DNA from 2 places in the Gilvimarinus sp. 1_MG-2023 genome. Region 1 is predicted to be linked to the other one. Evidence: predicted binding sites of a transcription regulator. Region 1 holds the regulator's gene; the other holds the start of a gene.
What was found. Region 1 encodes LexA, which represses DNA repair genes until DNA is damaged. Its sites were predicted from a motif close to ACTGTNTNTANANACAGT; they were not measured.
Positions count from the first base shown of each region.

Region 2: a site for LexA is predicted at 6,979-6,996, ahead of recA (recombinase RecA). Genes of this name have one in related genera too.

Region 1 is NZ_JAUOSC010000005.1:151,835-164,361, reverse strand. It holds gene mfd (transcription-repair coupling factor) at 1-76, shown strand, start outside; gene Q4563_RS08635 (CsiV family protein) at 406-1,458, shown strand; gene Q4563_RS08630 (cold-shock protein) at 1,627-1,839, opposite strand; gene Q4563_RS08625 (hypoxanthine-guanine phosphoribosyltransferase) at 1,986-2,507, opposite strand; gene Q4563_RS08620 (mechanosensitive ion channel family protein) at 2,504-3,601, opposite strand; gene lexA (transcriptional repressor LexA) at 3,875-4,477, shown strand; gene Q4563_RS08610 (cell division inhibitor SulA) at 4,470-4,865, shown strand; gene Q4563_RS08605 (hypothetical protein) at 5,024-5,293, opposite strand; gene Q4563_RS08600 (DUF6586 family protein) at 5,496-5,990, opposite strand; gene topA (type I DNA topoisomerase) at 6,029-8,653, opposite strand; gene Q4563_RS08590 (hypothetical protein) at 8,990-9,730, shown strand; gene Q4563_RS08585 (hypothetical protein) at 9,694-10,197, opposite strand; gene Q4563_RS08580 (universal stress protein) at 10,297-10,743, shown strand; gene Q4563_RS08575 (ATP-binding cassette domain-containing protein) at 10,789-12,527, opposite strand, start outside.
Region 2 is NZ_JAUOSC010000004.1:109,565-122,091, forward strand. It holds gene mutS (DNA mismatch repair protein MutS) at 1-2,240, opposite strand, end outside; gene Q4563_RS07315 (TonB-dependent siderophore receptor) at 2,424-4,547, shown strand; gene Q4563_RS07320 (PepSY-associated TM helix domain-containing protein) at 4,622-5,740, shown strand; gene Q4563_RS07325 (DUF2147 domain-containing protein) at 5,849-6,295, opposite strand; gene Q4563_RS07330 (CinA family protein) at 6,444-6,944, shown strand; gene recA (recombinase RecA) at 7,093-8,121, shown strand; gene Q4563_RS07340 (regulatory protein RecX) at 8,132-8,593, shown strand; gene rrtA (rhombosortase) at 8,627-9,223, opposite strand; gene Q4563_RS07350 (phosphoserine transaminase) at 9,396-10,511, shown strand; gene Q4563_RS07355 (phosphoglycerate dehydrogenase) at 10,594-11,769, shown strand; gene Q4563_RS07360 (Nif3-like dinuclear metal center hexameric protein) at 11,905-12,216, shown strand; gene Q4563_RS07365 (CoA pyrophosphatase) at 12,209-12,527, shown strand, end outside.

The DNA.
Region 1 (12,527 bases):
TAAAATTCCGATGGAGGAACCTGAAGAGCGGCTGCAGTGCATCACAGATTTACTGGAAACCTTACAGTCGAATTAGGGCCTGCTCACTCTAACAGGCTGCTAGAATCCACCTGCTGGAAGCCAGTTTTGCTTCCAGCTAGGCGCCGTGAGTACAGTTGGTTACTCCCAATAAACGAGAGGCAACAACGCTAGAGGAAAAACTGGCCCCAGCCCTTCGGGTTGTGGCTAAAAAACCACCACTCTGCGTTTCTCGTCTTTCATTTGGAGTAACCAGACATCTCTCCTCGCGCCTTGATTGGTGAATTTTTAGTCGCAACAGGTCGTACTCAATTAGTGTGAACAGGCCCTAGCGTTTAGCGAACCATAAGCGCTAGACTGTCGACCAGACAACGGAAGCAATTACCCATGAAATCAATCTTTACCCCGCTACTGAGTACCGTCTCATCCGCTTTACTATTGTTTTGCAGCAATGCCGGCCTAGCGCAAAGCTCCCCGCACGAAGGCTGGTATGAAGTCGAAGTCATCGTTTTTGCCCGTCCTTTAAGCAGTGATGAGCGCTGGCCTGAAGACATCACACTGGACTACCCACTCAACTGGGAAGCGCTAAAAGACCCTGAGGCCGACTATCGACAGCGGCTGGAACAAGCTCAGCAAGCGCCTCAAGAACAGCGGCCAACGGATTACAACGACGATACGAATCTACCAACGGCAGACACCAACACCTCTCAGGGGCAAACACAAGACGAGCAACAAGCCAGACTTGATGCAGTAGAACCCGTGGATTTGGCGCGCAGTGAGCGCTACCGCCTACCGCAGGACACACGCAAGCTCAATGCTCTGGAGCGCCGCATTAATGCTCAACCGGGTTACCGTGTTTTATTTCACGAGGCCTGGCGTCAATTTGTCACAGGCAAGGCGCAGGCGCCGTGGATCATTATTGAAGGTGGTGAAAGTTATGGTGAGCACCGCGAATTAGAAGGCAGCCTCAACATTAACGTTGCGCGTTACCTACATATACACACGGACTTGTGGTTTACCGAATTTCAGATCAACACAGGCCAGAGCCATCGCCAATGGCCATCTCTGCCGGAAAGCCCTGAAAAACGACTGCACAAGGCATTTACCTCTGAGGCCACACTCTCGGCCATGGATTTACGTCACTCGCAGTCAGGCTTTGGACAAGATAACACTATGTTTAGCGCAAACAATATGAGTGGCGAGTCGAGCCAATCCAGCGAGCTGGACACCCTGCTCAACGACTTTCTCGATGCCCCCTATATACCGCGCCGAATCTACACGCTGGATCAACGCCGCCGTATGCGCAGTACCGAGCTTCACTACCTTGACCATCCCCGTCTCGGTTTATTGATCAAAATTCTGCCCTATGAATTGCCCCCCGAAGAGGAGGCAACAGAGCCAGAAAGCGCGGCTCAACAGGAAGGTGCGGTACAACAATAAAGGGCACCACAGAAGGCGGCCGCGTAAGAATAAGGAAGATCAATAATAAGCCAGCCGGCGATAATTAAAATCGCCGGCTAACATCTGAGTGCTTTGTTTGATGTACTCTATCAAAGCTTAAAATTGTACGTATTAGCTGTGCTTTTATAGCTGTGTTTACAGTTGTCTTTACAGCTGTACTACGTCGTCCGCCTGTAGGCCTTTGTCGCCTTTTTGTACCGCGAATTCTACGTTTTGCCCTTCCGCTAAAGACCGGTATCCCTCACCGCGAATACTTCGATAGTGCACAAACACATCTTCGCTTTCTTCACCACGGGTAATAAATCCGTAACCACGGGCATTATTAAACCACTTTACCGTTCCGGATAAGCGCTCAGACATACTGCTAACCTCATTATTTTTATTCATAAATACTGCAAATACTGCAAGTGGTCCCACACCACTGCGCACTGGCTTCATTTAGCCAATCCTTACTCTTTTTTACTTTATTGTGTGCAAATTGTCCACCATTCAGCCTGTTTTCATAGCTAAGAGGTGCTCTTTACATAGATTCCGGGCAAGTTACGCGACAATTCCCTGTCATCCATACCAAAACCAAACACATACTGATCGGGTACAGTGAGTGCCTCATAGTCGGCATTAATCACAGCGGGCTCAGCCAACACTTTGCGGGCCAGCACCATGCTTTTCACCTTATCTGCCCCCTGATTTATACAATATTCACGCACCTCAGCCAAAGTAATCCCTTGATCTAAGATATCATCTACCAGCAAAACCCTACGCCCGGCTAAATTTACCTGAGGGCGATGCAACCAGGTAAGTTCAGAGGCGGGTTCATTGCCCTGATAGCGGGTCGCGTGGACATAATCCACCTCGATTGGCAACGTCAGCTTGGGCAGCAAGGCCCCCGCCGTCACCAGTGCGCCTTTCATAATAACCAGCACGACAATAGGCTCGGCACAGTCACTGAAATCGCGATCAATAGCGGCAGCCACACCGGCAAGCGCCGCGTCTATATCCGCAAGTGTGTACAGGCAAGTTACACTCACTCTCCATTACCACTATTTACGCTGACGCCATCTGGCAAATGCAAAGTGCGTGTTGGGAAGGCACATTCAGCCTCATGCTCAGCCACGATTTTCAGGATTTTTAGCAATACATCCTGCTTAACTTCGTGATAACGCACCCAGTTCACCGTCTTAGTAAAGGTATACACAAAGAAATTCAGTGACGAATCCGCAAAGGCATTAAAGTTGACGATCAGGGTCTGATTGTTGTCAATTTCCTCGTGCTGCTCCAGCATAGCGCGAACTTTTTCGACAATAGCAGGCACTTTTTCGGCATCTTCGTAGCGCACACCAATGGTTTCATAGATCCGCCGGTTGAACATACGCGAGGGGTTTTCCACCGATATTTGAGTAAACGTTTGATTGGGAACGTACAGTGGACGCTTATCAAAGGTGCGTATGCGAGTCAGGCGCAAGCCTATCTCTTCAACCGTACCTTCTATTTCTTGATCGGGCGAGCGAACCCAATCGCCAACTTTAAAGGGGCGATCCAAATAAATCATCAAACCGCCAAAGAAGTTAGCCAATAGGTCTTTGGCCGCGAAACCAACAGCAATACCACCTACCCCGCCAAACGCTAACACACCTGAGATGCTGTACCCCATTGATTGCAGTAAGACCAACCCAGAGGTAATAACAATGGCGATACGCAGCAACTTTCCCACCGCCATCACCGTGGTAGGATCTGCCGTTTTACCCGATTCAGGGATAAGAAAATTTTTCTCACCGTATTTCACAAGCCGCACTAAAAACCAGCTCAGCAAAACAATGACACCCACTCGCAAGATTGAATCGGCGTACTGCAATACTGACTCTTCGGTTACATCGTGGGCAATTTCTGCCGCCCAAGACAACCCCACCAGCCAAATCAGCCAGCGCAGCGGGGCCATAGCAGCTTCGACAATGGTGTCGTCCCACCGGTTTTTTGACTTGTGGGCATGCTTTACGACGACCTTTAACAGTCGGCGTACAAAAGCTGCCAACAGCAAAGTGACAAACACCAACAAAAACACTTGCACCATCCACAGCTTTTCATTGGCAATCAGCTGCTCCACCCAAGTTTGCACTTGATCCATTTTTTCTCACCTTTCTGACCTACGGATACAGGGGACGCAGTATATCAACGCTGCCTATAAACTGCAGCCAATCCCACTCAACTCCATTAACTTTATAAATTTCAGTCACTTAGATCTACTACTGTTTGGTGTATCGAAAAACTCTTGCACCCGCACATTAACTGTATATAATTACAGATACTGTATAACCAAACAGTAAAACAACCGCCGGGCTAGTGAGCCGTTTATTTTTTAATAGGCCAATCACCAGCCACTGAGTAAATAGGGATGCTTATGCAAAACCTGACCGCACGCCAACAGCAAGTGTTTGAACTGATTAAAAGTTACTCTGAGGAGACAGGCTACCCGCCCACGCGGGCAGAGATTGCCCGTATGCTCGGTTACAAGTCGGCCAATGCAGCCGAAGAGCACATTAAAGCACTGGCCCGCAAAGGCGCTATTGAACTTATACCCGGTGCTTCGCGCGGTATTCGCATTCCTGAAACACAGGAAGGTCTGCCTATAATCGGCCAAGTGGCCGCCGGCAACCCTATTTTGGCGGAAGAGCATATTGAAGATTACTGTAAAATGCCGGCCGATTTTTTTAGCCCACGGGCCGATTTTTTCCTCAATGTGCGCGGCATGAGTATGCGCGATGCCGGTATTTTAGATGGCGACCTACTCGCAGTTCACCGTACCGACCAGGTGCACAACGGCCAAATTGTCGTTGCACGCATCGAGGAAGAGGTGACGGTCAAGCGCTTTAAACGCGAAGGTAATCGCGCCCTGATTGAACTCTGGCCGGAAAACCCCGACTTTGATGTAATTCGTGTGGATTTGCGCGATCAAGACTTCGCCATTGAAGGCCTCAGTGTAGGAGTGTTGCGCCGTGACTAATCTACAACTTAACCACAGCCAACAGCAGGAACAGGCCACCCTAACTGAGCTGGTGCTTACCCATGGCGCGGCGCAATCTTGGGCCATGGTCATGCCCATGATTGCTCACCTTAGCCACCAAAGCGACGGGCGCTGGCTAACCTGGATTACCCGCGAAACCATCCCCCATGAGCTGTTACAGCGCTACGACGTCGACACCACACGACTGCGCCTGGTGCACTGTAAAGACGATGAAAAGCAATTGTGGGTCAGCTGGGATGCTCTCGCCCTAGGTAACAGTCATACGGTGATTGCCAGCCCAGGAAAATTGGGCCGTCAGGCACTGGCACAGCTCGAACAAGCGGCCAATCAAGGTCATTGTCACGGATTGTTATTGCGCGAGAGATAAGCCTAGAGAAACGCCTAGGTGCATCTGGGTGTTGTGCGGCTAAATAGCCTTACTTTGAGCGCTGGATGCTTATCTATCAATTTTGATCACAGCGTCGGCCATAAAGGCTCGGGACAGGCTAATAATAACGTTACGGCGCCGCTCGGTAAGCGTTGGGGTTAATGCAGGGTGCGCTTATCGTAAAGCGCGGACTCTGTCTCTGTAGTGGCGGCCTCAAAGGCTGACTCATCATCTTCCGGCAGATCATTAGCCGCCTCCATACCCGCTTCAATCATTGCTTTGGCGATATCAAATTTACCATCGCGCATAAGCGTCAGAGATTCTGTGGAAAAACGGATAGACAATAAAGGCTCGCCCTCTTCGTCGGCACGCTGCAGTACAACATCGCCATTGGCCAATTCCACAATTTCAAACAAAGACGCTGACATAGAGACTCCGCCCAGAAATACCGAGCTTTCATAAATTAAACGGATAAGAGAGTGATTATACCAGAACTGGACTGATCAATAAATGTGCCGCTCGAACCCCTGCCAAATCACCGCTGGATAGCACTTTTTCTGGCTTTGGGGGAGTAGGTAATAAACTAAAGACCGGGCTAGTGGTTATAGAAATAGAACTGCAACCCAAGGCTTAGCATTCCACGCTGGTTTCGCGATGGCGATTCACCAACTCTTGAAACTGGCGGCAAAATTGAGCAATTAGCTCATCATCCAACTCAGGCAATCTCTGAGCGTCGAGGTTGGTCACCGCTATCGCATTAGCATCTATCGCAGAAACCTTGCCAGGCATGGCCCAGACATCATCATAGAGCCCGCGCAACTGGCTGAGCCAAGAGTTTGGTAGCTCAGCTAAATTACACAGCTCTTGTATTTCCGCTGGGTGCTTATCGAGTTGGCTGAGCGCTTGGGCTGCGTCGGTTTCACTCTTTAAGCCTTGTACGTATTTCACTCCGTAATAGCTCGCCAGCTCTTTGATATAAAACTGATAACCACACAGTAAATGAAAAAGACAGGCATCGAGCAGCGCCCGTTTGTGTACCGGCGATCGGGCACTGGCCAAATCAGTGTGCAACATGCGAGCACAGGCCAATCGCTGATTGACCTGTGCCGTTAACGAAGCTGCCATTATAATAAGCCCTGCATCGTGTTTAGAGTGGGCAGCCGTTATTTATTCGGCTGCCACTTCCCCCCCTGGTAAAAGGCTTTCCAGCCGGTGGCCTTGCCGTCTGTTTCCGATTGTACGTATTGCTCTTTGGTTTTACGGCTAAAGCGCACCACAGTGGGGATACCATCGGGGTCGGCGGTAGGCGCAGAGAACAAAAATGTATATTTGGGATCAATTTCTTTTTTGTGTGGCAACAGTTCCGCCACCAAAGGTGCTCTGGTCTCACGATTTTTCGGGAAGCCACTGGCAGCCAAAAATAAGCCCGATGCACCATCGCGCAATACGTAGGTGTCATCTACTTTTAAGCACTGCAACTCGGGCATGGGCACCGGGTCCATCTTGGGCGGAGCCGCCTCACCACTTTTTAGCAGCTTGCGAGTGTTTTTACAGTCCTCATTGGTACAGCCAAAATACTTACCGAAGCGACCGGTTTTGAGCTGCATTTCGCTGCCACATTTGTCGCATTCGAGCGTGGGCCCTTCGTAACCTTTCAGCTTAAAGGTGCCTAGTTCAACCTCATAACCCGGGCAGTCTGGGTTGTTGCCGCAGATGTGTAGCTTGCGTTTTTCATCGAGCAAGTAGTTGTCCATGGCCGTGTTGCACAGTTTACAACGACGCTTGGAGCGCAACTGACGCGATTCGGCGTCTTCGTCGGCCTCCACATCCACCGCCTCATCACCCGAGACAAGGTTCATGGTGTTTTTACAGCGCTCTTTGGGCGGCAAAGCATAGCCCGAGCAACCCAAAAACACCCCGGTTGAGCCGGTGCGAATTTGCATATGGCGCCCGCACTTATCACACTCAATGTCGGTTTCGGTCGGGCTATTGGCCCGCATGCTGCCCTCTTCTTGACTCTGAGCTTGCTGCAGCTTTTTAATAAAGCCGGCGTAGAACTCATCGAGCAATTCACGCCAGTTTCTGCCGCCCTCGGCCACCACATCGAGCGACTCTTCCATACTGGCAGTAAAACCGTAATCCATTAAATCCTGAAAGCTTTCACTGAGGCGCTCAGTAACAATATCGCCCATTTTTTCAGCGTAAAAGCGTCGATTTTCCAACCGGACATAGCCACGATCCTGGATGGTGGAAATAATCGAGGCGTAGGTCGACGGGCGACCGATACCGCGTTTTTCCAGTTCTTTAACCAAACTCGCCTCACTGAATCTGGCCGGTGGTTTGGTAAAATGTTGTGACGGGTCGATTTTCTTAAGCGGCAAAACATCGCCAATTTTTACCTCGGGTAAAACCACATCTTCGTCTTTTTTACTGACCGCTGGCAGCACCTTGGTATAGCCATCAAAACGAATGACCCGACCGCGAGTACGCAACTCAAAGTTGCCTGCGGTGATAGTAATGTTGGTACTGGTGTACTCAGCTGGGCTCATCTGACAAGCGACAAATTGAGCCCAAATTAAAGCGTAAAGGCGCTCGGCATCGCGCTCCATGCCGCTCAATTGAGTGGGCGAGACGGTAACACTTGAGGGGCGAATAGCCTCGTGCGCCTCTTGCGCACCCTCTTTACTGGAATACGAATTGGGGGCCTTGGGTAAATATTTTGCCCCGTACTCTTCACCGATATATTCCCGACAAGCCTCTACCGCCTCTTTACTCAGATTGGTCGAGTCGGTACGCATATAAGTGATATAACCGGCTTCGTACAAGCGCTGGGCCAGCATCATAGTTTTCTTTACCCCGAAGCTTAAACGCGTGCTGGCGGCTTGCTGCAAGGTAGAGGTAATAAACGGCGCCGAAGGCTTGGACTGGGTCGGCTTATCTTCCCGGCCAGTGACCTCATAAGAGGAGTCTTTTAGCGCCGTTACCGCCGCCATTGCATCGGATTCGTTATTGGGGCGGAAGTTTTTACCTTCGTGTTTTTTAACTTCAAAGCGGATATTGTCACCGGCTTTGGCCGTTAAATCGGCAAAAATATTCCAGTATTCTTCGGGAATAAAGGCGCGAATTTCGCGCTCGCGCTCAACCACAAGTTTAGCGGCTACCGATTGCACTCGTCCGGCAGACAGGCCGCGAGCGACTTTTTCCCACAGCAGTGGCGATACCATATAGCCGACCACGCGATCAAGAAAACGGCGCGCTTGCTGAGCGTTAACCCGATCTTGATCAATGGGGCCCGGCTCTTCAAAGGCATTTTGAATGGCCGTTTTGGTAATCTCATTAAAAACAACACGGCGATAGCGGCTTTCATCGCCGCCTATTGCCTCGCGTAAATGCCAGGCGATGGCCTCCCCTTCGCGGTCCAAATCCGTTGCGAGATAAATGGTGTCGGCTTTTTCAGCCAATTGCTGCAGCTCGCTGACGACCTTCTCTTTGCCGGGAAGAATCTGATAATTCGCATCCCAGTTATGCTCAGGATCGATACCCATTCGGTTGATCAATTGAGTATGGGCTTTTTCCGCTTTGTATTTGGCTTTTGCATCGGGCGACATTTTACGGGTTTTAGCCGCTTGCTTAGCACGCTCTTTAGGATCAACTTTCTTGCCGCTACCACTGGTCGGCAAGTCACGAATATGACCGACACTGGATTTTACAATGTAGTCTCGGCCGAGATATTTATTGATGGTCTTCGCTTTGGCCGGAGACTCCACAATTACCAGAGATTTACCCATATGCGCTTGTATATCCTTGTCAATAAATCAGAAATTTGCAGGCTAACGTGATGTAGCATTGGCCGCGCCACACACTTAAACCGTCGCCATAGATGGGGCATATATAAGTCCTCTCTGCGCCTCGGTCAAGCGCGGCGTGCATATTTACTTTCCTTTTTTTGCCTTTTCTTGCTAAATTATGTGCCACAGGGGTGTGCTCGGAAGCACTTTATTAACCTGCCCTTGACCAAACCTATCCTTTTGTTTTTATTGAATTTTACAGCATTCAGGCCAAGCCTCCCAAGAAGATACAGGAAGGGCATTAAGCTGACGCAGATAAAATTTAGAGCCAGCGTTATGTCTGCAGCCACAATTTTTGCGCTTATCGTCATCATTTTTGCCGCATTAGTGGCAGTGAATGCTGTCAATGTCCGACAGCAGACGCTCAAGCATCGACTCAGACACCAACAGAGACTTTACCAAGCATTAGAAAGTGCGGAGGATGCGCTTACGACTGTCTTGCGCACCTTAGAAACCACAGATGTCGCCCAACACATTAACCAAGAAATCAGCGCGATATTAGAGCGCTTAATACAGCTTGAGCCGTTTAATCCGGCGCCTATCCAGGCCCGGATGGAGTTGGCACACAAGCGCCAGCAGCAACTGGCGGCAGGCGCTCTTAGGCCCAGCCTCCGTCGTCTGTGCAGCAGTGACACTGAGATTGCCACCTTGCAACTCTCACTGGGTCACGGGGCACGCATCATTCACAGCCAGTTAGCGGCTGAAAAACTCAGCCCTGAACAGGCCCGGCTACTTGTAGCGCAAATCGACTGGGCCAGACTGATGGTCAGCGTACTTTCTATTATTGCCGCGGGCTACAGTGCCCGGGACAACACCCAAATTACCGCCGCTCTAAGTTATTTTCAGAAGGCACAGGATTTACTGCAGGGTTCAAGTAACCCCGACCCAAGAAGACTAGAAATGGTGCGCCAGTTAAGCGCCGTTATGCAGCACCCCAAGGCCACTGTCGAGCATGACCTCTTTCCAGAGTCTGCCGACGGCTACGGGGAAGTTAGCGAGCTTGTGGATGAAAACTGACACTCGGCCAATTGCTGTAAAAACTCGCCAATGGTATCGACCGCTTCCAGCTCACCGATTTCGCGCCAAAACACCACAAGCTCACTGCCCTGACTGCCCACGCCGATCACGCCTTTAGGCAAACGATCCAAATTCTGCACGAGAAAGGTTTCCACTGCCGTGCTAGGCTTGTTCGCGACAAACTGCCACCAGTCGTTGAGATGTGCCTGATGGGCGTAGCGGGTACGCAATAAAAACCAGTTGCAGTGGCCCTTGCTAATTAAAGAGTAAACGGGGGTATGGCTCGGCGCCTCAAGGTCAGTTGAGGCGCGCGGGGGGAGGCGTAAATTGACGGACAGACCGTTTTGCCGGGCCCTGGCGCGCAGATTATCGCGCCTTTTTTGTCCCGGGCTGGGCCGCAACATCGCCACCGGACCGATAACCATAGCCGCCACCAGCACGAGAATGATCACTACCACTATATTCATTAAGTCTCTGCTCCTAACCGCATAAATAAGATTGCTTTACTCTGGCAAAGTTGTGCTTTATCAACCATTATTAAAGAGAAACAATGGCAGGGAGGATTTATGGATTCCTACAAACATATACTCGTTGGCTTGGATCTTACCGGAGAGTGCCCCGATATTCTGCAAAAGGCCGTTGCCTTAGCCCAGTGTTGTGGGGCCGATGTCTCTGTTGCCCATGTGATTGAGCCGTTAACCTTTGCCTATGGCGGTGATATGCCCGTCGATTTGTCCGAAATTCAAGATCAGCTGCAATTGAAAGCCGAGCAAGAACTTATACGGCTGGTGAAGCAGGTCGACTGCAAGATCGAGCAACAACACATTCTGGTGGGGCAACCCGCCACCGAGCTACACAATCTAGCCCAGCAGCTAGGAGCCGATTTAATCGCCGTGGGCAGCCATGGCCGCAAAGGTTTCGCCTTACTACTGGGCTCAACCTCCAACAGCGTCTTGCACGGCGCCAACCGCGACGTACTGGCAATACGGGTATCACCCACAATGCCCGAATAACACGATCAATAAGCACCACACTGGCCTGTGGTGCCACCAATTACGCTAGCCGCCCATATCTTCCAGCTCTGCCCAACGCTCAAAGCAGGTTTCAAGCTGCTGCTGAATATCGGCCAGTTTTTGCAGGTGGTCTTCCACCGCCTGAGGGTCACCGGCGTAAAAGTCGGGATCGCTGGCGAGCGCCTGCTGGGCATCCAATTGCTCTTCTAAAGTTTCAATTTTGCCTGGCAAGTTATCGAACTCACGCTGCAGCTTATACGAGAGTTTCTTTTTATCCGTTTTGGTAGGTTTCACCTCAGAGGCGCTACTTTCGGGCTGAACTGGGGCCGGCTCACCTTGTTCTAAGACTTCATCGGCCCAATGCCCGCCCTGACGAATCCAGTCATCGTAGCCGCCTACATACTCCAGCACCCGTCCCTGCCCTTCAAAGGCGATCACACTGCTGACCAAATTATTCAAAAAGGCCCGGTCGTGGCTCACCAATAACACAGTGCCGCTAAACTGCCCCAGCACCTCTTCGAGAAGCTCAAGAGTTTCTACATCGAGGTCGTTGGTGGGTTCATCGAGCACTAAAATGTTGGCCGATTTGCTGAACAGCTTGGCCAGCAAAACTCGATTGCGTTCGCCCCCAGACAGTGCTCGCACAGGGGTTCTGGCTCGCTCCCCAGAGAACAAGAAATCACTCAAATAGGAAATAACGTGTTTTGATTTGCCGCCGATTTCGATGTGATCGCGGCCCTCAGACACATTATCGACGGCGCTTTTATCAAGATCGAGCTGATCGCGCAATTGGTCAAAGTAAGCCACCGTCAAATTAGTGCCGAGCTTGACCGAGCCGGTGTCCGGGGACAGATGGCCTAAAATAAGCTTTAATAAGGTACTTTTACCGGCGCCATTGGGGCCCACTAAACCTATCCGATCACCGCGAATAATCTGTGTGGTTAACCCGCGCACAATGGGCTTATCGCCATAGGCAAAACTGACGTCTTTCAGCTCTGCCACCAACTTGCCCGACAAACCGCCTTCTGCCAGATTCATTTTCGCGGTGCCCTGGCGCTCTCGTCGGGCTTTGTGCTCATCTCGCATTGCTTTAAGCGCGCGCACCCGCCCTTCGTTACGGGTACGGCGCGCCTTAATACCCTGGCGAATCCAGACTTCTTCCTGGGCGAGCTTTTTATCGAATAGAGCGTTGTGGCGGGACTCTTCGGCCAGTGCTCGTTCACGGTATTCCAGAAAGCTGTGGTAATCGCCAGTCCAGGTGCTCAGTTGGCCCCGGTCCAGCTCGGCAATATGAGTGGCAACCGATTGCAGCAGCGCCCGATCGTGGGTAATAAAGACAATAGCGCCAGTAAAGTTTTTTAATTCCGTTTCGAGCCACTCAATAGCGCCAATATCCAGGTGGTTGGTGGGCTCATCCAGCAAGAGCACATCGGGCTCCAACACCAGAGCTTGAGCAAGTGCCACCCGACGGCGCCATCCCCCCGACAGAGACGCCATAGGGACACTACCGATTAGACTCAGGCGCGACATCACCAACTCCACACGTTGTTGCAAGCTCCAACCATCGCGCGCTTCAAGCTCAGCTTGTACCTGGGACAACTGCTCTACCCACTGCTCGCTGCCTTGGGTCTCGGCAGGCTGCTCAAGCAGGTGGTAATATCGACGCAGTAATTCGCCCACCTTGGGCACTCCTGCCGCCACCACTTCAAAAACCGTACGCCCATCGGCATCGGGTAAATCTTGCGACAATCGCGCGACACGAACGCCGCGATCTAGGTTAATGG
Region 2 (12,527 bases), on a different contig from region 1:
TGCACGTTAACAATACCCGGAATGCTGTCGGGCAGCTGGGTAAGCTCAAAGTAATGGGTGGCAAACAGAGTAAAGGCCCGCAGTTTTTCCGCTAGGTGTCGCGCGCAGGCCCAGGCCAAAGCTAGGCCATCAAACGTACTGGTACCGCGGCCAATTTCATCCATCAACACTAAGCTGCGCTCGGTGGCGTTGTGCAAAATATTGGCGGTTTCGGTCATCTCGACCATAAAAGTGGAGCGGCCACCGGCCAAATCATCGGACGAACCAATGCGGGTGAAAATACGGTCCACCATGCCAATGGTGGCCGATTGCGCGGGCACAAAACTGCCCACGTGAGCCAATAGAGTAATCAGGGCCGCTTGGCGCATATAGGTCGACTTACCGCCCATATTGGGGCCGGTGACAATCAGCATGTGGCGCTCGCGGCTAAAGTTGAGGTCGTTGGGCACAAAAGGTCCGTCGAGGACTTGCTCAACCACCAGGTGCCTACCACTTTTAATGCTGATGCCCGGTTCGGGCGAAAGGCTCGGTGCGGTTAGCTCTAAGCTTGTGGCGCGCTCGGCAAAATTGCACAGCACATCTAACTCAGATACACCGGCGGCGGAGTCCTGCAGTGGAATCAACTGCTGGTTGAGCGTTTCAATCAGCTCTTCGTACAGTGCTTTTTCCCGGGCCAGGGCTCGGCTTTTGGCCGACAGCGCTTTGTCTTCAAATTCTTTTAGCTCTGGGGTGATAAAACGCTCGGCGTTTTTTAATGTTTGTCGGCGAATATAATCGGCCGGTGCCTGGCCGGATTGAGCGCGGCTCAACTCAATGTAGTAGCCGTGTACACGGTTGTAACCGACCTTAAGGGTGCTCATGCCGGTTCGTTCGCGCTCGCGGGTTTCGAGATCCACCAAATATTGACCCGCGTTTTCACTGATGCCGCGCAGCTCGTCCAACTCGGCATCATAGCCTTCGGCAATAACCCCGCCGTCGCGAATCACCACCGGTGGGTTTTCTACAATGGCTCGCGCCAGTAAATCAACCAGTTCGGGGAAGGTGCTAATCAGCTCGCGCAGTGTGTGCAGCCGTGGGCTGTCGCACTGGGCTAAATCCGCCTGCAGCTCCGGGTAGCTGGCCAGCGATAAATACAGGCGCGATAAATCCCGCGGTCGGCTGGAGCGCAGGGCCAGCCGACCTAAAATACGCTCCATATCACCAATGCGCTTGAGTTTGTCGCGCAGGGGTTCAAAGCGGTAGTTATCCACTAACACCCCAATGGCATCTTGGCGTTCTTGCAGCGTATGCAAATCGCGCAGTGGGCGGTTTAGCCAGCGCCTAAGAAGGCGAGCACCCATCGCGGTGGAAGACTTGTTCAATACCGAGAATAAAGTGTTGTCGTCCCCGCCGGTTAAGTTGAGGTCAATCTCCAGGTTGCGGCGTGTGGCCGAATCCATGGCAACCGCTTGGTCGCGGTTCTCGTGCGCCAGGGTACGCACATGGGGCAGGGCGGTGCGCTGAGTTTCGCGGGCGTAACTTAGCAGGCAGCCCGCAGCGGCAATCGCGGTGTGTAAGTGGTCGCAACCAAAGCCGGATAAATCCTGGGTGCCAAATTGCTGGGTTAACAACCGTTCCGCTGTTTCCAGCTCAAACTCCCAAGGGCCGCGGCGGCGTACGCCTTTGCGGTTTTCGGTCACCTCGGGCAGCACAAGCTCGTCACTGATCAGCAACTCGGCTGGATTTAAGCGCTGAAGTTCACCGCTGGCCGCATCCAGCCCATCGACTTGCAACACCAAAAAGCGACCGCTGGCCATATCTAAAGAGGCAATGCCAAAGGTGTCTTCGTGGCGGTGAACAGCCACCAGCAAATTATCGCGGCGCTCATCGAGCAGGGCTTCATCGCTCACCGTGCCGGGGGTAACCACCCGCACCACCTTTCGCTCCACCGGCCCCTTACTGGTGGCCGGATCGCCAATCTGCTCACAAATGGCCACCGACACACCGGCCCGTACCAAGCGTGCCAAATATCCCTCCGCCGCGTGATAGGGCACACCCGCCATCGGAATCGGCTCGCCGCCCGATTTACCGCGCGCTGTAAGAGTGACGTCCAACAACTCCGAAGCCTTTTTGGCATCATCAAAGAACAGCTCGTAGAAATCGCCCATCCGGTAAAACACCAACTCATTGGGATGCTCAGCCTTGATCTTCAGGTACTGCTGCATCATGGGGGTGTGGCTGGATTCAGACTTTACGGCCATAGGTGTGTGTCATGTTGGGAAATGGGTGGGCCATTTTACGGGATTATGGGGGCTGGGTGAAAGGTTGCTTTTGATGAGGCGATTTGGAATCGTGATGACGAGTGAGAATAGTTGGCATTTGCATTAACTCTTTAATACTGTCAAAATGCGCGCCAACTGGTAAGTGCACCTCGTGGAGAATGTATGAAGAAATTAATGTTAGCGGCTTTGCCTAGTAGTTTTTTCGCCCTGACGGCTTTAAGTGGGACCGTTGTATTAGCTGATGGCTCCCCGGACGTAGCTGTTGAGCAAATGACGATTACCGGTGTGCGTGATGATCGTAAAAGCAGCGGTGCGACTGGGCTTGATATGGGTGTTTACGAGACGCCACAATCGCTGACTATTATTGATTCTGCCGTTATTAACGATTTTGCTCTGTCGGATATCAATGCTTTGCTGAAAATGACCACAGGCATTAACGTTGACTCCACCGAGACGGATCGCACTTACTACAACGCACGCGGTTTTGACATCACCAGTATGCATATCGACGGTATTGGCATGCCGTTTGGCTCGTTGGTGGTGGGCGATGTCGATACGGCTCTGTATGAAAAGGTCGAGGTTATTCGGGGCTCTAACGGTCTAATTACCGGCTTAGGTAACCCTTCGGGCACTATTAATTACGTGCGCAAGCGCCCGACTAATGAATTTACAGGCTCGGTAAAGCTGACCGGGGGTAGCTGGGATAATCGCCGGGCGGAGTTGGACGTCTCCACGCCTTTAACGTCTAGTGGGTCGTGGGCGGCGCGCGGTGTACTTGTGGCTCAGGAAAAAGACAGTTGGTTAGACCATTACAGCAACGAGCGCCAGCTCGGTTATCTGGTGGTCGATGGTCAGTTGACCGATGATGTGACTCTCGCTGTGGGTTATAGCCGTCAGGACAACAACAGCGAGGGTGTACTCTGGGGCGCTGTTCCGGTCATTTACAATAATGGCGAACAGGCCGATTACGATGTTGCCACCTCAACAACCATGGACTGGACCTACTGGAATACCTTAACGGACGAAACCTTCGTGGAGCTGGGTTGGGAGATAAACCAAAACTGGCGTTTGACCGCCTCGGCCATGCATACCGATTACGAAGAGCACTCCGAGGTGTTTTATATTTACTGGAATGAAGGCCTTGATGCCGATACCGGGCTGGGACTTCTTAGTTACCCCGGCAAGTTCGATGATGAAAAAGAGAACTTAATTTTAGATGCCAATCTTAACGGCCGTTTTATGGCTTGGGGATTAGAGCATCAATTGCAACTGGGTATTAGCTCGGCCGATAGTGATTCGGAGTCCTATGCTCACGACGCGCTGTCGGGTTTTGTATCCATGCCTGCCTTTCCCGGCTGGACCGGGTCCGAGGTTGAGCGCCCAATCTGGGATACCCCTTACCAGTCAGCTCATCAGGATATTAGTCTCGATCGTATCTACGGCTCTTTATTGTTGGCTGTTAGCGATAATATCAACCTGACTTTGGGGTTGAATATGGTCGACTACAACAACGAGGGTGTCAGTTACGGAGTGCCGACAGATTCACAAGAAGATGGCAGTAGTCCTTACATCGGTTTTACCTGGGAATTGGCGGACAACTTAAACCTCTATGCAAGCTATAGCGATATTTATCAGCCACAATATGTTTTGGGTGAGGATTTGCAATCGCTCGGCTCTGCCGAAGGCAAAAGTTACGAGCTGGGCCTAAAGAAAAGTTTTGCCAATAATGCGCTGGTTACGTTAGCACTGTTCCGTACCGAGCAATCCAATCTCGAAGAGTTTAAAGAGTATGGCGATGGCGACGGTATTGACGATACCGATTATAGCGATGATTTTGACTACTCCATTTACCGTGGTATCGACGTTGAGTCGCAGGGGGTTGAGCTTGAAGTGGCCGGTTCTATCACCGACCAAATCTCATTACAGGCCGGTTACACTTACCTGGAGTTGGAAGACCCCAACGGTGATGATGCGCGCACGTTTATTCCACGCAATAGCGCCAAATTATTGCTGACCTGGAACCCCTCGGCAGTGCCTGACTTGGCAATGGGTCTGTCCACGCGCTGGCAAGATGAGGTGTATTTTACCTCTGCTTATGGCCGAATCGCCCAAGATTCCTACGCCGTAGTCGGTGGTTATGCGCGCTATCAGGTAACGGATAACTTCACTTTGAACGTGAATCTCGATAATCTGACCGACGATAAATACTTCAGTTCGGTTAAATACGAGCAAGCCTACTATGCCGCGCCGCGCAGTATTAATGTCTCGGCTAGCGTAAGCTTTTAACGTAATTGTTTAACGATACCGTAATCTCATCGGGGGCATAGCGGCCCCCGCCTTTGTTTTGAATGGGGTAAGCCGTGAATAAATCACTGTTTAAAATACATAGCTGGGCTGCGCTTTTTGCGTTTATACCCCTTTTGGTGATTTGTATTACCGGCAGTTTGTTGGTATTTAAACACGAGATTGACTCGCTACTGATGCATGATAAGGTTCGGGTTGAGCCGCAGGCGCAGCGTGCACCGCTGGACGCACTGCTCAATACCATTAACCACCAACAACCCGATTATGAAGTGGTGGGGTGGGTGTTATTTCAAGATGATGCCCGTGCCGATGTGGTTTACGTAATGGAGAAGGGCACTAGCGAGTGGTCCTACCTTTTACTCAACCCCTACACCAATACGTTGCTGTCGACACCTGTGCTTCACGATCATTATTTTACCGACTGGTTGCTGGAGCTGCACTATACTTTTTTGCTGCACGATGTTGGCCTGTTAATTACCAGCGTTTTTTCCATCGCGCTGCTATTGTTAGGGCTTACTGGGTTTATTCTGTACCGCAAGTTTTGGAAAAACTTTTTTACCCTGCGTTGGAACGCGCGCATGGTGGTGTATTTTTCTGATTTGCATAAAATGATTGGTATTGTTAGTGCGCCAATACTGGTGATATTGGCTTTTACGGGGGGATGGTGGAATATCGCCGCGTATTTGCATGAAATGGAAGAGCACTCCGACGGTTATGAACACCATATAATGCAAGAACGGCTTTACAGTGACCAGCTTTCATTGGATGCACTGGTTGCCGAGGCCGAACAAAGCGTGGACGGATTTACCGCTACTTATTTGTCACTGCCTTGGGAACCACAAGCGAATATTACCGTGTGGGGCGAGGTGCCAACCGGCAACATACTCTCAAGCCAGTACAACAGTACAACCTCGTTCGATGCACAAACCGGTGAGAAGCTTTCCACTTACGATATTCGCGAGGCAGGTTTAGGCGCTCGTATTATTGATACCTACACCAGCCTTCACTACGGGGATTTTGCCGGTTTGTTTTCGCGCATTATCTGGGCAGTGCTAGGGGCGTCCCCCGTCATTTTGTCTATTACCGGCATCACCCTATGGGTTAAACGGCGCAAACAGCGAAGCAGAGCCAAGCTCAAACGCCAGCAGGCACGACAGGCTATAGCGGCGGGCTAAAGCGCTATAGCCTTGCATTGCAATCTACATAAATGGGGGCGCTGCCTAAGTATTGTTGGCGCCAGCCCGTACGCTGTAGCATGGTGTTCTTTTTTACTCTCGGCGACGTTACTCCGGCTGCCGTATCCACGTCTGACTTCTGCCAAACAAAGAAAAACCAATATAACCGCGCACGGTTAACTCGGTGCCGTTTTCACTCAATTCCGCGCGGGCTTTATAGACCTTACCGGTTTTTGGGTCGAGTATTTTGCCGTTGCGCCATTCGCCTTTGTCCGTTTGTTTCAGTCCCCACATAATAGTGAGTCCCTCGACGGGTTGGTCTTTAAACTTGTCTGGGCATTTCTCGCAGACTAGTCCCTGATTTTTTTCTTGTAACAACTGAGTGATAGTACCCGTCAGCTCGTTTTGCGGGGTAATGGATAACTCGATTAGACTTTTTTGGCTGCCATCGGTGTCATCGATAGTGATCCATGAGCCCTCAATCGGGGCTGCCCAAAGGGGCATGGCGACGCAAAAGGCAATAAGTGCGAAAAAAGGGCGGCATAGGTATTTCACGGTGATTCTCCTCAAACAGTGATGTCGCAGACCTAATGTAACCACTATAGTCAACACCCAAAGGTGCGGCCACTTTTGCAGGGGACAGATTAGGCTGGTATTGGTCGGGCTAATTTCAGTATATTGAGGGCAACGACAGGAGGTGACTATGCCGGCGTCCACATACCATTCAACTTTATTACATTTATCGGCCGAGCTTGGCAGTGTGCTGCGCGATAGGAGCTGGACTGTGGCGACTGCGGAGTCTTGCACCGGGGGCGGTGTGGCCGCGGCCATTACTGAGGTGGCCGGCAGCTCTGCCTGGTTTGGCACTGGCATTGTCAGTTACGCCAATTCGGCTAAAGTAGAGTTGTTAGGGGTATCGCCCGAGCTGCTAGAGACGGCTGGCGCAGTCAGTTGCGAGGTAGTCGAACAGATGGCACTCGGCGCTCTGCGTGTGAGTGGGGCGGAAATAGCCGTTGCGGTCAGTGGCATTGCCGGGCCCGACGGTGGCAGTAAAGATAAGCCGGTGGGCACTGTATGGCTGGCCTGGGCAGGCCCCAATAACACCCTGTTGAGTGAGTGTTATGTCTATGAAGGCGACCGCACTCAAGTGCGGGAGCAGGCGTGCGTGACCGCCCTGCGCGGATTGCTGGCCATCATTCGGTAATAATCCTACAAAAAGTACTGTATAAATGCCTAGTACTGTTTGCTTGTACAGGTTTTTACTGTATGCTTACTCAAAAGCTGGCCCAATTCAGAGTGCCGGTACAAAAAATGGTCGAATTTAAGAATTTATTATTGAGTTGAGGTGACATATGGACGCGAATAAAGAAAAGGCTTTGCAGGCGGCACTAGGCCAAATTGAGCGCCAGTTTGGTAAAGGCACCGTTATGCGCATGGGTGACCGGGAGCGGGTTGCCGTACCCTCTATTTCCACCGGCTCTTTGGGGCTGGATGTAGCCCTGGGTATTGGCGGTTTACCCAAAGGTCGTATTGTTGAAATTTATGGTCCCGAGTCCTCCGGTAAAACAACACTGACCTTACAAGTTATTGCCGAAGCTCAGCGCACCGGCGGTACATGTGCCTTTATTGATGCCGAACACGCCCTTGACCCCATTTACGCCGAAAAACTGGGCGTTAATGTCGATGATTTGATTATTTCCCAGCCCGATACCGGCGAGCAAGCGCTTGAGGTGTCCGATATGCTGGTGCGCTCGGGCGCGGTGGATGTGCTGGTTGTCGATTCGGTAGCAGCGCTAACGCCCAAAGCGGAAATTGAAGGTGAAATGGGTGACCACCACGTGGGTCTGCAGGCGCGTTTAATGTCGCAGGCGCTGCGCAAAATTACCGGTAATATTAAAAACGCCAATTGCCTAGTGATTTTTATTAACCAAATTCGTATGAAAATCGGTGTGATGTTTGGCAACCCCGAAACCACCACCGGTGGTAATGCACTTAAGTTTTACTCGTCGGTCCGTTTGGATATCCGCCGCATTGGTGCGGTGAAAGATGGGGACGAAGTGACAGGCTCCGAAACCCGCGTTAAAGTCGTGAAAAACAAGGTGGCGCCACCGTTTAAGCAAACCGAATTTCAGATTATGTACGGTCAGGGCATCAACCGCCTGGGCGAGGTGATCGACTTTGGTGTGAAGCTGGGCATGGTGGATAAAGCCGGTGCTTGGTACAGCTACAACGGCGATAAAATCGGCCAGGGCAAAAACAATGTTGTGAAGTTTTTGCAGGAAAACCCCGCCGTGGCAGAAGAGCTAGAAGCGCGCGTACGCGGCGAGCTACTGGGCACTGCTCCTAAAGCCGAAGAGCCACAGGCCGAAGAAGAGGCCTAAGCTTTTTGCTATGTCTTCCCCCGGTTCGTCAGCAAGCCGCGAGCAAGTGCGCAACAGCGCACTTGCGTCATTGACCCGGCGCGAGCACGGTACGGCTGAATTGCAGAGCAAGTTAACCGCCAAGTTTGGCGACGCTGACTTGGCGGCAGATGCCATTGAGTGGTTGTTGGAGCTGGGGTATCTGGACGACATACGCTTTACCGAAATGTTTGTTCGCTCCAGCATTGCCAAGGGCCGCGGGCCGCTGCGTATAAGCCAAGAGTTGCGGCAAAAAGGTGTGGACTCGTCGCTTATTGAGCAAGCCCTGGCCGAGGCGGATGCCGATTGGCGCGAGCTGGCGCGCGAACGGCTAGAGCGAAAATTCCCACGGCCAGCCACCGATTTGAAAGAAAAAGCCAAGCGCATGCGCTACCTGCAGTACCGAGGCTTTTTCCCCGATGATATTTTTGCTCTTGTTAACGCTGAACGCTGAACGCTGAACGTTGAAGGGGGAATGGCTCCTTCTCTATGCTTTACTTCTAGTGTTTGTCAGTGTGATCAACCCCGTACGAGCGGCATAGAACAGCGCCCCAATCATTGCGCCTAATAGATGGGCATCGGTAATCACATTGCCACCGATTAATTCCTGCGTGCTTATGTTGGTGTTAGGGGCGAGCTGCTCAAGAGCGAGTTTGCCGCCGACTGCTGCCAAAGCAAGCCAGGCTAATTTCGATTTTGCCTGGCATAATGGCGCCAAACCGTACAACAGTAGCCCGTGTAAAGTGCCAGACAACCCCACGTAGTCGCTGAGGTCGGGCCGCCATAGCCACAGCCCTAGGCTGATGCCGACCGATATAACCAAGCCCGCAAACAGCCATTCACGGGTGCGATACTGCTCCCCCAGGTTAAATACAATAAGCCATAGCGCCGCCATATTGAGCGCTGCGTGAGTGAGGTTTAGGTGGGCGATATGACCACTGATCAGTCGCCAGTATTCTCCGCTCACCGCCCAGTCGGGCTGATATTGCCAGTCGGCATTTACCCGGTCGCTGGCATAGCCTAGGCCGAGCACGGCGACAGTCGCAATAAAAGCGGCAAGGTAAAAGTAAAGGCGAGAGTTCATGGCGGTACTATACCTGAATAAACCCCGCAAACCGTAGACCAGCCGCCGCTCAGCTGGCATAATCAGCGCCCAATTTTCATACACCTACTAGGCGCAGGTCTAGGTCGGCTCAAGAGTTTGAGTCAGTCTGAGGTGTTGGCTCCGTCATTCTGGACCAATTCAGAGGAACGTCATGCAACCATCGGTGAAACCACAAAACCCTAATTTTTCGTCTGGCCCCTGTAGCAAACGCCCAGGTTATGACGTCAACAAACTGGATACTTCAACGCTGGGCCGCTCGCACCGTTCGTCCATCGGTAAAGCTGCCCTGGGCCGTGCCTGTGAGCAAACCAAGCAAATGTTGGGTTTGCCCGAGGGTTATCGCGTGGGTATTGTGGCCGGTTCCGATACCGGCGCGGTGGAGATGGCCATGTGGTCGCTACTGGGTGAGCGCCCGGTGGACGTGATGCAGTGGGAGTCGTTCGGCAAAGGTTGGCTGACCGATGTCACCAAGCAGCTTAAACTGGATAATGTACGTGCGCTGGAAGCGGATTACGGAGAGTTGCCTGATCTGGCCGAAGCTAATTTTGATCATGATGTGATTTTTACCTGGAATGGCACCACCTCCGGGGTAAAAGTGCCCAATGGTGATTGGATTGCTGACGACCGCCAAGGTTTAACCATTTGCGATGCCACCTCAGCGGTTTTTGCCATGCAAATGCCCTGGGAAAAACTCGATGTTATTACCTTCAGCTGGCAAAAAGTGCTGGGCGGTGAAGGCGCTCATGGCGTGCTGATTTTAAGCCCGCGCGCGGTAGAACGTTTAGAAACTTACACACCCCCTTGGCCCATGCCCAAATTGTTCCGTATGACTAAAGGCGGCAAATTGATTGAGGGTATCTTTCAGGGCGCTACCATTAACACCCCATCAATGTTGTGCGTAGCCGACTACTTGGATGCACTGGATTGGGTTGAGTCAATTGGCGGCGTGTCGGCTGCGATTCAACGCAGTGAAGATAATTTATCGGTACTGGAAGAGTTTGTTGCCGAGAACGACTGGATTGAATTTCTGGCCGCCGATAAAGCGACTCGCTCCAACACCAGCGTCTGCTTTAAGCTGGACGCCACGCCTGAGCAGGTTAAAGCTCTGGTTAAATTGCTTGATAGCGAAGGGGTTGCCTACGATATAGGCGCTTACCGCGACGCGCCTCCGGGCTTGCGTATTTGGTGCGGTGCCACGGTTGAAGCGGCCGACTTAAAGGCCCTGATGCCTTGGTTGAGCTGGGCCTACGAGCAAGTCACGGCATAAGAACAATAAGCGCCTTACGCAGAGCGCCTTTATAAAGGCGCCGTAAAGGCATTCGCTTACGTCTAATTTGACTGGGAAGACCATGTACAAGATTAAAACCTACAACAAAATTTCGGTAAAAGGCCTCAATCGTTTTGACCGCGCGAAATACGAAGTGGCGAGCGATATTAATAATCCCGACGGTTACATTCTGCGCAGTCACAAGCTGCACGACGAGACTCTGCCCGAGTCGGTAAAGGCCGTTGCCCGTGCCGGTGCCGGTACCAATAATGTGCCCGTGTCCGATTACAGCAAAAAAGGTGTGGTGGTATTTAATGCTCCCGGCGCTAATGCCAATGCGGTAAAAGAGCTGGTGTTGACCGGTATGTTGCTGTCATCGCGCGGGATTATTCGCGGCATGAATTGGTCGAACTCACTCACCGATATGACCGATGCCGGCGAGATGAGCAAGTTGATGGAAAAGCAAAAATCGCAGTTTGCCGGCAGTGAGTTGATGGGCAAAACTCTGGGTGTTGTCGGTTTGGGTGCCATTGGCTCTATGGTGGCCGAAACTGCTCTGGCTTTAGGCATGAATGTGATTGGTTACGACCCTGCGCTTTCGGTTGAAGCGGCCTGGCGTTTGCCCAGCCAAGTGGCGCGTGCCGAGAACTTGCAAGCGCTCCTGTCGCGTTCCGACTTTATGACCCTGCACGTACCCGCTATCGAAGCCACGCACCACCTGATTAACGAAGAAACTTTAAAATCCGTTAAGCCCGGTGCGGTACTGCTGAACTTCGCCCGCGAGGCGATAGTCGATGCAGAGGCTGTGGTGAAAAGCTTAGATGCTAAGCACCTAGGGATGTACATTTGCGACTTCCCAGAGCCGGTATTGCTTAATCGTGATGACGTCTACGCCACCCCACACATCGGTGCCAGCACCGCAGAGGCGGAAGAAAACTGCGCCATTATGGTGGCCGATCAGCTGATGGACTATCTGGAAAACGGCAACATTAAAAACTCGGTTAATTTCCCCGCAGTGCATATGGAGCGCGCGGCGAACGGCAATGCTCGTATCACCTTCTGCAACGATAACGTGTCAGGAGTATTGGGCAACGTACTGTCGGTACTGGCCGATAAAAGCGTCAACGTAATCGACATGGTCAACAAAAGCCGCGGCGATATGGCGTACAACATAATCGACCTAGAGCAAGCGCCAGCGGCAGATGTGGTGGACGCGATTTGTGCCGTAGAGCATGTTATTGCTGTTAGAGTGATCTAGCCGGTGGACGGATTGCGGGGAACGGGGGAAGTAGTGTTAGACTTTACCGTAACCCGTAACCCGTAACCCGTAACCCGTAACCCGTAACCCGTAACCCGTAACCCGTAACCCGTAACCCGTAACCCGTAAATACTTATGTATAAACTGGTTTTCTTTGTCCCGGGCAGTCATCTCGAATCGGTTAAAACGGCGGTATTTACCGCCGGTGCCGGATGTATTGGCGATTACGACCAATGCTGTTGGCAAGTCGAAGGCGTGGGGCAGTTCCGCCCATTGGCCGGTGCCCAGCCTTTTATCGGCGCGCAAGACGAACTGAGTCGTGAGCCCGAATGGCGCGTCGAAACCGTCTGCCTCGATGAACACATACGGGCTGCACGAGATGCTTTGGTAAAAGCGCACCCGTTCGAAGAACCCGCCTACGATATCTGGCGCCTGGCCGATGTCTGAGTCGGCTTGGCTTGGTTTATCCAGCCAGTTACTGCCGGCTGATAACCAGCTAAGTGCTGAGCGCTACAAGGGGCAGGCTGCCGTATTGTTAGCCCTTAGCGGCCCTCCTGACAATCCGCACATTATTCTCACCCGCCGCGCCGCTCATTTGGCACAACACCCCTCTGAAATTGCGTTCCCAGGTGGCAAGTGGGAGCGACAAGATGCTAACTTAGTGCAAACCGCGCTGCGCGAGAGTTTCGAAGAGGTGGGGCTGGCGCCCGATCAGGTGGATGTACTGGGTTGCTACCCACAATTTCAAACCTTAAAAG